3 regions of the Acidicapsa borealis genome follow, and region 2 is predicted to be linked to each of the others. Evidence: predicted binding sites of a transcription regulator. Region 2 holds the regulator's gene; each other region holds the start of a gene.

Region 1 (4,429 bases), 2.8 Mb from region 2:
TCGTGCTGCTAGCCGTTACCGCCCTGCACGAGTTCCACCGAGACAGGCAACAAGCATCGAAATTGCTTTCTTCAGCTCTCATGATCGCCATCGCCGCAGCGCTCGCCGTAAACCTCACACTGCTCTCCAGTCTTTACAGCCTGCGTCAATACCAATACAGCGACGCAGCCGCAAGCATCCGCAACATCATCCGCAGCGACGCACACCAGAAGCCGCTCATGCTCGGCGTCAGCGGCAGCCAGCTATCGCTGATGACCGGAATTCCCTCCATCAACGACGCCTACGGCAGCGACGACCTTTCCACAAAAGTTTCGCGTTATCAACCAGGTTGGTATGTCGCCTGGAACGGCATCGGCGACGACATCCACACAGCGCTGCCGACCTGCAGCTTCGAACCTGTCGCCAGCTACCACATCTTCGACGATGACGACCGCAATGAGCTGATCCTCTACCGAATGGTTCGGTGCAGTCTGAGATCCGCTGCACCATAGAGAACGAAGGTGCGATTCGAAATTGCGGTGGTGAATCGGCTTTCAGGCCTTGCCCATGCGGCCCATTAGCCGCTTGGCAACATTGGTAGGCACCAGTCCATCGACCTTGCCTCCGAAGCTCACCACTTCCTTCACCAGCCGCGAACTGACGAAGGAATAACGCCCGGCAGGCTGCAGAAAGACCGTCTCGATCTCCGGCGCAAGACGCCTGTTCATGAGCGCCATCTGGAATTCGTACTCGTAGTCGGTGATCGCCCGAATGCCGCGCAGCACTGCCGTTGCACCATTCTGCCGGGCAAAGTCAACCATCAGCCCTTCGAAGGTCGCAACTGAGACGTTGCCCAACTGCCGTGTCGACTCCTTCAGCATCTCCACGCGCTCTTCCACAGTGAACAAAGGATTCTTCACCGGGTTGTTCAGGATGGCAACTGTCAGGTGCTCGAAAAGCTTGGCGCCGCGTGCAATGAGGTCGAGGTGCCCATTGGTGGGCGGATCGAAAGTACCGGGATAGATTGCTTTCACGCCCATGCGTTTGCATCCTAATCGTCTATAGACAACTCAACGAATTCTAGCAGGCAGAAAAAAGGTGGCTTACCAGAGGAAGCCGCCTTCTCTTCGACGTGATTTGAATCGGGTTAGCGCTTGCCGCGAACCACCTGCTGAGCGACGGCAGGGCCGTCCGCCGGCACATCTGGCACTTCGGCGGAAAGAGACTTCAGGTTTGCTGCGCCGATACCGAGCTTCTGACGAACCTGCGCATCCAGCTTCGCAAAAATCTCAGGGTTCGCTTTCAGGAAACCGCGGACGTTTTCGCGGCCCTGGCCGATACGCTCGCCGTCGTAGCTGTACCACGCGCCGGACTTCTCGACGATATTATTCAGCACTGCCAGGTCGAGCACGTCGCCTTCGCGGGAGATGCCTTCGCCGTAGAGGATGTCGAACTCGGCCTCGCGGAAGGGCGCCGCTACCTTGTTCTTGACGATCTTGATCTTGGTGCGCGAACCAGTGACGACATCGCCCTCCTTCACGGCGGCGATGCGGCGGATATCGATGCGGACCGAGGCGTAGAACTTCAAAGCGCGGCCGCCCGTTGTCGTTTCAGGGTTGCCGAACATGACGCCAATCTTCTCTCGAATCTGGTTGATGAAGATGAGTGACGTACGCGACTTCGAGACGGTGCCGGTGAGTTTGCGCAGCGCTTGCGACATCAGCCTGGCCTGCAGGCCCATGTGGGAATCACCCATTTCGCCGTCTAGTTCTGCCTTGGGGACGAGAGCTGCGACCGAGTCAACCACCAGCACATCGATGGCTCCGGAGCGCACCAGCGCTTCGGTGATTTCGAGGGCTTGCTCGCCGTAATCCGGCTGCGAGATGAGCAGGTTGTCGGTATCGACGCCGAGTTTGCGGGCGTAGATGGGGTCGAGCGCGTGCTCGGCATCCACAAAGGCCGCCAGACCGCCGGCCTTCTGGGCCTCGGCGATGATCTGGAGGGTGATGGTCGTCTTACCGGAAGACTCAGGCCCGAAGATTTCGATCACGCGGCCGCGCGGCACGCCGCCCACACCCAATGCCGCGTCGAAACTGATGGAACCCGTTGAGATCACCGAGATGGGAACGATGGCTTCTTTGGCTCCGAGACGCATGATGGAGCCTTTGCCGAACTGTTTTTCGATCTGTGAAAGTGCGCTTTCTACTGCCTTGGAACGGTCTTCGGCGTAACCCATCGGTTCAGTCTCCTGTCGCGCTCATGACTTTTCGAGCCCTGTATTCCGCTTGCGGTTCAAGGCCGGGAAAGACTCAAACATGAAACGCGTATTCGATGGAATTGTAGCAGGAAAGACACTGCACTTCATAGAAGAAAAGGCGAAAGTTCAGGCGTCCGGATTTTTCCCTGACAGCATTGAATCCTCGCCGCTCCGTACTGTCCAGGGATGGTTTACTGCACGGTCAACGTCACGTTGCCTGTGGAGCTCGAGCTTCCCGAAGTGCCCGTAACGGTGATGGTGTAGGTCCCCGCTGTCGTTCCAGGCACGATGACGGTGGGGCATGCTTTGCTGCGGCTGCCGCCGCAGGCAGTGATCGCACTTGTCAAACCCACAAGGAGCAGCAACACGCCCAGCAGCCTCCTCCTCGCAGATCGGTGAGCGGGAATGCCAAAGAGTAGGAGGGCAGCGAGAGCCAGGCCGCCGGCGGGATACCACGGAGTGCGCGGCGGCGCGGTTGCCGAAGCTGTACAGGGGGGACTAGAGGCTGCGGTGGTGGTGATCGTCAGGGTCGCTGTTCCGTTCGCTGCTCCGCTGATGGCGACCGGACTGGTCGAGCCGAAGCTGAACGTTGGCGGGTGCGCGGCTCCCGTGGGACCTGAAGCGAGTGCTGCGGTCAAAGCGACGCTGCCGGTAAATCCGCCGGCAGGCGTAATCGTGATCGTCGATGTGTTCCCGGTCGTGGCCCCTGCGGTCACTGTGACTGCCGATCCACTTACCGAAAACGTTGGGTTGTTTACCGTCACCTGCGCAGTTGCGGTGGAAGAGAGATAGATCGCATCACCGGAATAGCTGGCTGTGAGGGTGTTGGCACCAACCGCCAACGATCCCGCCGGGATAGTGATCGTGGCGATGCCCCCGGCAAGGGTCACAGGCGAAGAGGTATATGTGCCACCGGGCAAGCTGGTGACGGTCACGGTTCCTGTCGGGCTCGGCTGTCCGGTGACTCCGGTGAGGGTGGCGGTTACGGTCAATGGCTGGGCCACGGTGATTGCCGATGCCGACAACGAGAGGCTCGCCTGGGATGCGCTCTTTGCCGTCACCGTCACTGACGCATGCGCTGTAGCCGCGAGATAGTTGGTATCGCCGGAGTAGGAAGCAGTCAGGGCGTTCGCCCCGGCCGCCAAGGTTCCGGCCGGGATGCTGATGGCAACGCTGCCGGCGGTGAGTTTGACTGCTCCGGAGGTATAGCTGCTGCTGGTAAGGATAACGGTCCCTGTCGGGACGGGATTTGCTCCCCCATCCGTCACAGATACCGTCACAGTCAGCGCCTGCCCTACTGTAATGCTTGATTCTGAGAGGTTGATGCTGGCGGTGGGCGTGCCTTGCTGGGCCGTCAGCCCTTCTCCTCCGGTCGCCACAATGGGAGCATAGAGCGAATCGCCGGGGTAGCTGGCCTGGATGAAATGCGTTCCCGAGCCGACCGGCGAGATGCCTGCAGCGGTGGCCGTGGAAGTGAGGACGATCTGGGTATTCGAGTCCGCCAGGGAGCCTGAAGCTTGTAGCTGGATGATATCGGGAAGGCCGTCGCCGTCGATATCGGCTGCCACCATGGTGCTGCCGGAGTAAATAATCGTCGCGGGTTTGGCGGCTGACCGCTTGGGAACGCCGAAGTCATTGAGGGCGAAGGTACCGTCTCCCTGATTGAGGAAGATGGTAAAGCCGTGGTCAAAGAATTCAGCGGAGTCACGCGCTTCCGCCACATCCGGGAGACCATCGCCATTGTAATCTCCGACAACATAGGCGTAGGGCGGTTCCCCCTGGAAAGGCGGACTGTAGGAGGGGAAAGTGCCGTCTCCATTGCCGTAAAGAACGTTGCCAATCGTACTGTAGGTCTGGTCGAAGTATCCGACCAGGACGTCGAGATTGCCGTCTCCGTTGAAATCGGCCACGGCAAGGGGACCACTTCCCGTAAATCCAGACGCGGTGATGGAAGGGGTGAACGTTCCGTCGCCTTTCCCGGCGAGGAAGAAGACATTTTCGGTTGTGCTATCCACCCCGATCAGATCCGGGATGCCGTCATTGTTGAAGTCGCCCACGGCGATGGAAGAGGGCGCTGGGGTGGGGGAAGTTGTCGGAGCTGCTGGAGCGAAGGACCCGTCTCCCTTGCCCCGAAAGACTACGATCTGGTTCTGGCTGATCAGGGCCAGATCTTCGTAGCCATCCTGATTAAAG
Region 2 (4,429 bases):
GCGCCGGAAGCAGCATTCAGCCGAGAAATCGAGTTATCGATCGCCACCCGCTGCTGCCCGATGTAGTTAAGGGCAGTGTTCAGCGCCGCCGTGTCCCCTACACCACTGCCCTGTGTGCCACTGGCATAGTCGGCAATCAGACTGTTCAAGGCTGCAAGCACGTTCGAGGAAGGTGCCGTAAATACCTGATTCCCTGGCACATTCAACTCGACTGTCTGGCCGTTCGGAGCCGTCAGCGTATTCACGTTGCTGTCGCCGTTATAGGTCACTGTGGCCGGTGTCGTAGTGTTATCAATGGTGAACGGCGGCGCCGCCGTCTGGCTGCCGCCGAAGATGTATTGCCCCTGATAGTTGGTGTTGGCCAGCGACAGAACTTCGTCCCGCAGTCCCGCAATCTCGCTCGATATCGACTTCAAATCACTGGAGCTAAGCGTCCCGTTGTTGGCCTGCGTAGCCAGCGCGATGGCCTGATTCAACTGGTCCACGACGCTTCCCAACGCGGAATCCGTAACTTGCAGATGTCCCTGCGTCAGGCTCGTTGTCTGAGTAAACGAGTCGTCACGCTGGATCTGATTCAAAAGCTGCACATTCTGAGCCGCCGCCACAGGATCCTGCCCGATAGACGTTACCCGGACGCCGCTCGACAATTCCTCGGTCAACTGCTGCTGAGTCACCTGCGTCCGATCCAAGGGACCAGCCAGATTCACCACAAAAAACGGGTCCACGCGCATAGAATTTCCTCTTCCGGCGAAGATTAGGGCTTCGTCGCAGTCATGCCACTGAGGTTTCGACGCCTAGGTTCAGAGCCGATGCGTAAATGCTGTTGAGGATCGTAAACACCTGAGAAGCAGCCTGATACGAGCGCTGAAACTCCTGTAGATTGCTCGCTTCCTCATTCAGGCTAACCGCCGATAGCGAGTCGCGCTGCGTCTGCAACTGGCTGACTGAGGCCGTCAGAGCCGTGTTCTGAATGGTCGTCTCAGAGACAGTAGCGCCTAGTGTGCTGACTAGGTTGGAGTAAAAGTCGGAGGGCGTCTGACCGTTAATGATCGCCTGGGTGGCAAGGCTCGCAGCAGTAACAGAGTTTGTATTGTCACCCGTTCCCTGCCCTAGCGCAGCCGCGGAAATCTTGTTTGGATCGTTCATAACCACTTGCATACTTAACGCGCTGCCCGCAACCTGTGTGGGAGCACTGAAAATATCTCCGGCATTGCCGTTATCTCCAACCAGATCCGTCCCAGCGTTGTTGGTGGTCTGCGCCGGCTCCATGTTCCAGACAGCATCCAAAAGCTCGACCCGTGAAATGCACTGACCGCGATGTAGAACCAGATGCTCCAGCAGGGCAAACTCCTTGTTCGTGAGTGAAACCAGCTCTCCCGCCCGTCGAACGGTGTGGTCCAGCCGGTCAAGTTCGAGATCTGCAACACGCAGCATCAATTTCGCCTCTCTCTTGCGGCGTAATAAGGCGCGGCACCTCGCCCGCAACTCATGCAGGCTGAAGGGTTTGATCATCAGGTCGTCGGCGCCTAGATCCAGGCAACGGATGCGGGTGTTGACCTCCTGTCTTCCGGTCAGGATCAGCACCGGCGACTGCGCGTCGACTGAGCGCATTTCGGCTAATGCTTGTTCGCCGTCCTTCACTGGAAGATTCAGGTCCAGGATGGTCAGGTCAGGCAGCTCAGCCCGAAATACCTCCACAGCTTCGGCACCATCCATGGCGCAGCGCACGCGGTGCCCCTCCGCTTCCAGTCCACGTGTGAGAAACATGGCCAGCGCCCGATCGTCTTCCGCGATTAGTAGCCTCATAGCTCTCTTCCCTCGGTAGGTGCCTCATGTACTTAAAGCTTGCTGAAACGGCGAATCCGGGTGTCGTGAATCAACGTTCCCGCTTAAAGCGTTCCAACTCAAGACAAATGTGAAGAGAAGAAAGAGGATCTTCCGAGATTGGGATTCCCTTACAAAATTTCCCAAAAGAGATGGAGAGTGCCCTCTTCGCTAGTCAGGGCCATTGGAGGGGCAAACAATTTAGCCAACTCACTATTGTGCGGGGAGGAGAACGGAGAGCGAAAATAATTCTGGCAATTTCGCTTTTCATTCGCTAGAATGCGCGCATGGCTGTCACTCGAAGACAAAAAGAGGTTCTCGACTTCCTGGAGTCGTTCGTTAACCGCAACGGCTATTCACCCTCCTTTGAAGAGATTGCGCGAGGACTGGAATTGAAGTCCCTTGCGACCGTTCACAAGCACATCACCAATCTCGAAAAGAAGGGTCTGCTCGACCGCGTCCACAACCGCAGCCGGTCGATCGACGTGGTGCCGGTCGGCACACGTACACGCACCAGCGAGCGCCTTCCCATGATGGGCCGGATCGCTGCCGGTCTGCCAGTCGAGGCCGCCGAAAACGTGGAAAGCATCTCCCTGCATGACGTTGTCGGCAACAAAGACGTCTTTGCACTGGAAGTGCGTGGGGATTCGATGCGGGATGAGCACATCATCAGTGGAGACTACGTGCTGGTTGAGCGTACCAGGACGGCTCGCCAGGGGGAGATCGTAGTGGCGTTGGTTCGCGGATCAGAAACCACTCTGAAACGCTTTTACCTGGAGGGTGGCCAAGTGCGGCTGCAGCCGGCCAATCTGGAAATGGATCCTATCTTCGTCCCCGCAGCGCAGGTAGCCATCCAGGGCCGCGTGCTAGGCGTATTGCGCCGATACCGCTAGCGGTATCGCCTGATGCAAGACAAAAAGCGGCCCGGCAGGAGTGCCGGACCGCTTTGATTTTTAATGTCGGCGGCGCCCGTCAGTTGACAGCAGCAGGAGACAGCGCCAATACACGATTGATCTTCTCTTCGATCACTTCGCGAGGCACATAGCCCACGATCTGGTCAGCCACTTTACCACCCTTGAAGATCAAGAGAGCCGGGATTCCGCGGATTCCGTACCGGGAAGGTGTAGCGCCATTTTGATCGACGTTGACTTTTGCAACTTTAATCTTGCCCGCGTAGGACGCAGCAATATCGTCGACGATCGGGGCAATGGCCTTACAGGGACCGCACCATACTGCCCAGAAATCGACCAATACGGGCTGCTCCGACTGGAGCACGTCCTGATCGAAGGTTGCATCACTTACTTCAAATACTCCGGTTCCTGCCATGTGTCTCCTCGCGATTCCGACGTTTTGAGATACCTTCTACGCCAGTCTAACCGCACTTGCCACTCCATAAGATGCAAAACCTGGAAGGAAGTCGCAAAGTAGGAAACGCAAGTCGTCTTCCCGTCGCCGAAAGGGAAGAATTCAACGAAATTGCACAGACATGAAAAAGCGCCCGGATCCCATAAAGGAATCTCGGGCGCTAGAGCAGCCCTCCCCCAGAACTGCCCACACGGTGAATCTAGGTTTTCGTCCAGGGAAATGCAAGAAATCTTAGGTAATGCAAAAAGTAATCCCCAAAGAGTCGGCCTTAGCTCCGAGTTTGGCCGTGAAGTTTGCACCAAAGTTTGAAACTTGATGTGTAAGGCGCAGTTAAGTGCTTGTGCAATTGAATGTTTACCGTTCCTGAACTGCTGCAGCGCCCTCTGTCGCAAAAGGGACCACGAGGACCTCCGCTGTCTCCCGTCCAGCTAACGAGGAATGAACTGCCGAAGTTGCCTCATCTGCCGCGGCCTCTGACGCAAGTACCAACAAGACCGACGGACCAGCTCCGCTCAGGGCCACTCCAAGAATTCCGTGATTGCCTGCCAAGGGTAGAAGGAGGGGAAGGAGCGGGCAAATCTCGGCGCGATACGGCTGATGAATCCGGTCAGCCATCGCCGGTCGCAAGAGGTCCCCCCGGCCATGGGCGAAGGCCAGGCCGAGCAGCGATGCAGCCTGGATATTTGCCACGGCGTCCGCTCGGGAATATTCCTTAGGAAGCACTGCGCGGGCTTTGCTGGTTGCCAGAGGATTGGCTGGAATCACGACCATCGCTCGCCAATCGGCAGGAGCATCGACGCGCGCAACATGAATCTGGTCGCCCTCGATCGCTGCAACCACCATCCCACCCAACCAGCAGGCCGCCGCATTGTCTGGATGCCCTTCGAGCTTGCAAGCTTCAGCGAGAATGCGCTCGTTTGACCAATCAAGTTCACCGAAGTGGTTCGCCATCGCCACAGCCGCCAGAATCCCGGCCGCAGAAGAACCACAACCCATTCCAAGAGGGATCTGGTTCACCATGCGGACCGTCAACGGCGAAACAGCACGGCCTTCGCGCTTAAGAATGGAGCTATATGTCTGGAGAATCAGGTTGTCTTCAAGCCTTGAACATAGCTCCGAATTTCTTCCCGAAGCGAGGATCGAGAACTCTGAGGCAACTTCCGCCTCGATTTCGAGATAGAAACCCATGGCGACAGCAGCGGTGTCGAAAGCTGCTCCCAGGTTGGCAGAAGTAGCAGGC
Region 3 (4,429 bases), 2.8 Mb from region 2:
TCACCCACATCGTGCAGTCCGTGCTCAAGAAGAACCGCGCCGACCTCGAAACCATCGGCCGCGACATCTCCAAGCTCGAAGTCATCCAGGGCCCATTCCCTCGACTGCGCTACGACGAAGCCGTCAAGATGCTCAACCAGGCCCACGCCGACGGTCAGCTCGACCATCCCTTCGAGTACGGCAACGACTTCGGCTCCCCCGACGAGACCTGGCTGACGAAACAATTTGACAAGCCCGTCATGGTCCACCGCTACCCTGCAGCTGTAAAAGCCTTCTACATGCAGCCCGACCCCGTGGACCCCACCTTCGCCCTCTGCGTCGACGTCCTCGCCCCCGAAGGCTACGGCGAAATCATCGGCGGCAGCCAGCGCGTGGACAGCTACGACCTGCTCAAGCAGCGCATCGAAGACCACAACCTGCCCCTCGAAGCCTTCCAGTGGTACCTCGACCTGCGCCGCTACGGCAGCGTTCCGCACAGCGGCTTTGGCATGGGCATCGAACGCGCCGTAGCCTGGATCTGCGGCCTCGACCACGTCCGCGAAACCATCCCCTTCGCCCGCACCCTCAACCGCATCTTCCCGTAACTAACTCGGTTGACGAAGCAGAGCTATCGACATACACTAACTTCAGTATCCCCCGGGCGCGAAGTCGCTCGTGAGAGCGGCTTCTGCATTGTAAAGTTGGTGACTTTGATCACGAACGTCTAGATAAATAAGTTAGTTAGTTATCCCATAAGATCCTATCTATAAAAGCTACCGTTTACTGGTGCGACCGAAAATAAAAGATAGGGCAGTTAGTGCTAGTGCAATGCTTCTCTCTACCATTTTTGACCAGTAATCGGCTGAGTCTGGACCTTGGCTCCGAGAAGCCATCAAACCAGCAAGAAACGCACCTAGTAGCCCCGCTATCACCACTATCGCGGCTACAACGATAGGAGAATTTTTCTCGCCACCTAGCCAGCGTCCCAGCCATCCCAATTCTGCGGAGTGTATCGCTTCTTTGTGCCGGTTGTTTTCAACTGTGATCCGGTGCTGGAGATCTGTTGCATCCGCGAGAGCAGCATTCAACTCCGGATCGGTAGAATCCGTTTTTTGAATAGCACTTTTTGCCTTATCGCGATCAGATGCCATACAGAAAAGACAAACGAGCTTGGATCGCAGGGACCGATACTGCAAAAAGACGTGACATTTCAGAGAGGGGCAGATCCTCGTAATATTGGTCCATCATGAAACGAGGCATAAGGAGGTTGGCTGCGAATGCGTCGGCTTCTCTCTCGCGAAAATCTCGATTTTCCTCTTTAGGATTGCGCAAGAGAATTTGGTATTCGGAAGACCTAGCCCATTCTTCGTGTAAGACCTTATGTCCTAGCTCATGAGCAATCGTAAAGGTTTGCCGAAGCGGAAACTCTTCCCGATTTACTACAATTGCATTATCTTCGCTGTCATAAAAGCCTGATATACGTTTACTTTCGTTCGGATCAAAGGTCGCGAAGCGGACTGGAACGTTCAAAATTTGTTCAGCAATATCAATTGGATTCACAGGCGGCACAACTATGCCAGAACGTTCCAGTAAATCCAAAGCCTTGGATTGAGCAAGCCGATAGTTCGGTTTTTGGGTTGCGATTATCATATTGCAAAATACCCTCGAACTTGATTTCGATGTATCCAAAAATCGCCGATAGGCGAAAATTTGGCGAATTTCTTAGTAGTACCATACACCCCTTTGGCCATGTTTTCCACAGTATATTGCGAAAATCGATGCTCGGGCCTACTTAACAGCAATCTTCAACAACAACACCCCATGCATAGGCAGGCTCGCCTCATAAGCCCCACCCTTGAACGCCACATCGGAGTGCGCCCAGACATCCCGGGCCTTAGGGTTCCCCTTCAGCTTCAAATCCGCAGCCTTCAACGAAACCTTAGCCTCCGACCCACCGCGATTGAACACCCCGACAGCCACCCCACCACCAGCCAAAGGACGCGTCCAGATATCGATATCCCCATTCTGCGACAGCCGCGTCCCCTGCTTGCCCAGCGAATCCTGGTCAATAGCGATAGCCTCCTTGTTCAACAGAATCGACTTCGTCTCCGGAGTCATCGCCGTCAAATCGTTCCCCGCCAGCAGCGGAGAAGCCAGAATCGCCCAAAGGCTCATATGCGTCCGGTACTCGTCCGCCGTCATGTGCCCGTTGCCAATCTCCAGCATGTCCGGATCGTTCCAGTGCCCCGGCGCCGCGTACTGCGCCCAGTCATTCTGCCCAAAGCCGTTCTTCTCCATGCTCTTCCACTCGTCGCTGATGTCGCCGGTTGTCCGCCACATGTTGCCGCCAACCGCAGGACCCCATTTGCCCACATCGCCCATCCCATATTCGCAAAGGCTGTAGACGATCTTCCGCCCACTCGCCTGCAACGCCGCGCCCATCTTCTGGTACATCGCTTGCAGATCGGCGTCCTTGTAGATCTTCGACGCGCTGCACCAGTCGTACTTCACAAAATCGATGCCCCAGCCAGCCCATGTCTTGGCGTCAATCTCCTCATGGCCATAGCTCCCCGGATACCCGCCGCAAGTGCGCGGCCCCGGCGACGAGTAGATGCCAAACTTCAGCCCCTTCGAATGCACATAGTCCGCCAGCGCCTTCATGTCAGGAAACTTGTGGTTCGGCTGTAACACGCCATTGGCGTCCCGCTCGCCTTCCCACGTGTCATCAATGTTCAGGTAGACATACCCCGCATCGCGCATCCCGCTCGAAACCATCACATCCGCCATCTGGCGAACGATCGCGTCCGTGATCTTGCCCTGGTACTTGTTCCAGCTGTTCCAGCCCATCGGCGGGGTCTTGGCCAGCCCGTTGTACGGCACCGGATGAATCGCAGGCGGAGCAATATACGCCGGCAGCTTGATCGCATCTGCAGGCGTAAACGGCTTGGCAACGCGCTCTTCAGGGCTCCAGAACTTGAAGTGCAGCTCACCATTCGCAGCATCGCCAACGAGGAACGCCTTCTCATCCTTTTCCCAGGGATTCGCCAGCTCAAAGTGGCTCCCGGTCACGGTCCCCTTTACATCAATCGAGAAACCAAGCCCCTCCAGCGTCCCACTCACGTTCCCCCCGCCGTCATCTTTGAGCGTGAGAATGAATGGATTCGCCTCGCCGTTATCCAGCTTCTCGGAATATGCCACCCACTTGCCGACAACAGTCTGAGCTCCAGCCTGCGCGGAAGACACCAGAAGACCAAGAGAAAGCGAAGCGGTGAAGACAGCCATCGAGGCAAATCGACGCAACGAGCGATGAGACATAGTTAGAGACCTTCCTTCAAGCCAAGTGTGCCGCGCACAAAATGTAATCCTTTACAACCACACCGCACAAGACCGAAACTCCGCCAAGACTTTCGTCTTTTCGCTCAAAACGAAAAAGCCGCCCCGAACAGGGACGGCTTTGAGTGGCGATATAGACAAGTTAGATCGACATAATGTCGACTTCCTTGCGCTTGGCAGCCTCTTCCATCTGCCGGATCTCGTCATTCAGCATCGCCTGCACTTCGTCCTGGGCGCGCTTTTCTTCGTCCAGTCCAAGCTCCTTGTCCTTCACCAGCTTCTTCAGCGTGTCGTTGCCGTCGCGGCGAATATTGCGCAGCGCCGTCTTGTGATCTTCCAGCTCCTTGTTCAGCTGCTTCACCACATCGCGCCGCCGCTCCTCGGTCATCGGAGGAATCGGCACCCGGATCAGCTTCCCGTCATTCTGCGGATTGAAACCATGCTCCGGCGAACGCAGCGCCTTCTCAATCTCCTTCAGTACGCTCGGGTCCCACGGCTGGATCACCAGCATCCCAGCCTCAGGAGTCGTCACCTGCGCCAGTTGCGGAATCGCCGTCGGCGTTCCGTAGTAGTCCACTCGCACCTGGTCCAGCAGCTGCACATTCGCCCGGCCAGTCCGCAGCGAAACCAGGTGTGTCTGAAAATCCGTAACCGCCTTGTCCATCCGTCGCTTGAGATCGCTGTGCAGCTCTTTCAGCACCGGAATCCCCGCCATATAGGAAACTGCCATGTGTCCATCCTCAATCTTGTCGTATCGCGTCGTACCAATCAAAACCCAACTGCCAGATTCTATTCTACAAACCCCGCCACCGTGGATGCTGCTTTCACCCAAGGATCGCGAACTCCTGAGCCACCGAATTACGGATCGCGGTACTGTCTCCGCTTCAACTCACGAACCGCCTGTCCGTGGCCCTGCTCAGCCGCCTGACGAATATAGTGCCGCGAAAGCGCGTAATCCTGCTCAACCCCGCGCCCAACAGCATACAAGTGACCAAGCTGAAACTGCGCCTCAGCATTCCCCTGCTCCGCTGCCTTCCGGTACCAAGCAGCAGCCTGCGCATAGCTCACCGGGACACCCTGCCCAAGGTAGTAAAGATCAGCCAGCTTCTGCTGCGCC

The links. Region 2 encodes LexA, which represses DNA repair genes until DNA is damaged. Its sites were predicted from a motif close to CANTTCGCTTTTTATTCGC; they were not measured.
Region 1: the regulator LexA is predicted to act here: its motif matches at 2,344-2,362, upstream of recA (recombinase RecA).
Region 3: the regulator LexA is predicted to act here: its motif matches at 1,682-1,700, upstream of AC5S27_RS24560 (ImmA/IrrE family metallo-endopeptidase).

What each region holds. Positions count from the first base shown of each region.
Region 1 is NZ_JCACNY010000001.1:341,917-346,345, reverse strand. Features, by position in the region: gene AC5S27_RS01395 (ArnT family glycosyltransferase) at 1-491, shown strand, start outside; gene coaD (pantetheine-phosphate adenylyltransferase) at 534-1,019, opposite strand; gene recA (recombinase RecA) at 1,127-2,215, opposite strand; gene AC5S27_RS01380 (FG-GAP-like repeat-containing protein) at 2,428-4,429, opposite strand, start outside.
Region 2 is NZ_JCACNY010000001.1:3,177,627-3,182,055, forward strand. Features, by position in the region: gene flgL (flagellar hook-associated protein FlgL) at 1-731, opposite strand, end outside; gene AC5S27_RS13080 (response regulator transcription factor) at 772-1,806, opposite strand; gene lexA (transcriptional repressor LexA) at 2,112-2,717, shown strand; gene trxA (thioredoxin) at 2,797-3,150, opposite strand; gene thrB (homoserine kinase) at 3,544-4,429, opposite strand, start outside.
Region 3 is NZ_JCACNY010000001.1:6,027,179-6,031,607, reverse strand. Features, by position in the region: gene asnS (asparagine--tRNA ligase) at 1-584, shown strand, start outside; gene AC5S27_RS24565 (hypothetical protein) at 753-1,130, opposite strand; gene AC5S27_RS24560 (ImmA/IrrE family metallo-endopeptidase) at 1,120-1,629, opposite strand; gene AC5S27_RS24555 (glycoside hydrolase family 27 protein) at 1,768-3,294, opposite strand; gene frr (ribosome recycling factor) at 3,455-4,042, opposite strand; gene AC5S27_RS24545 (tetratricopeptide repeat protein) at 4,171-4,429, opposite strand, start outside.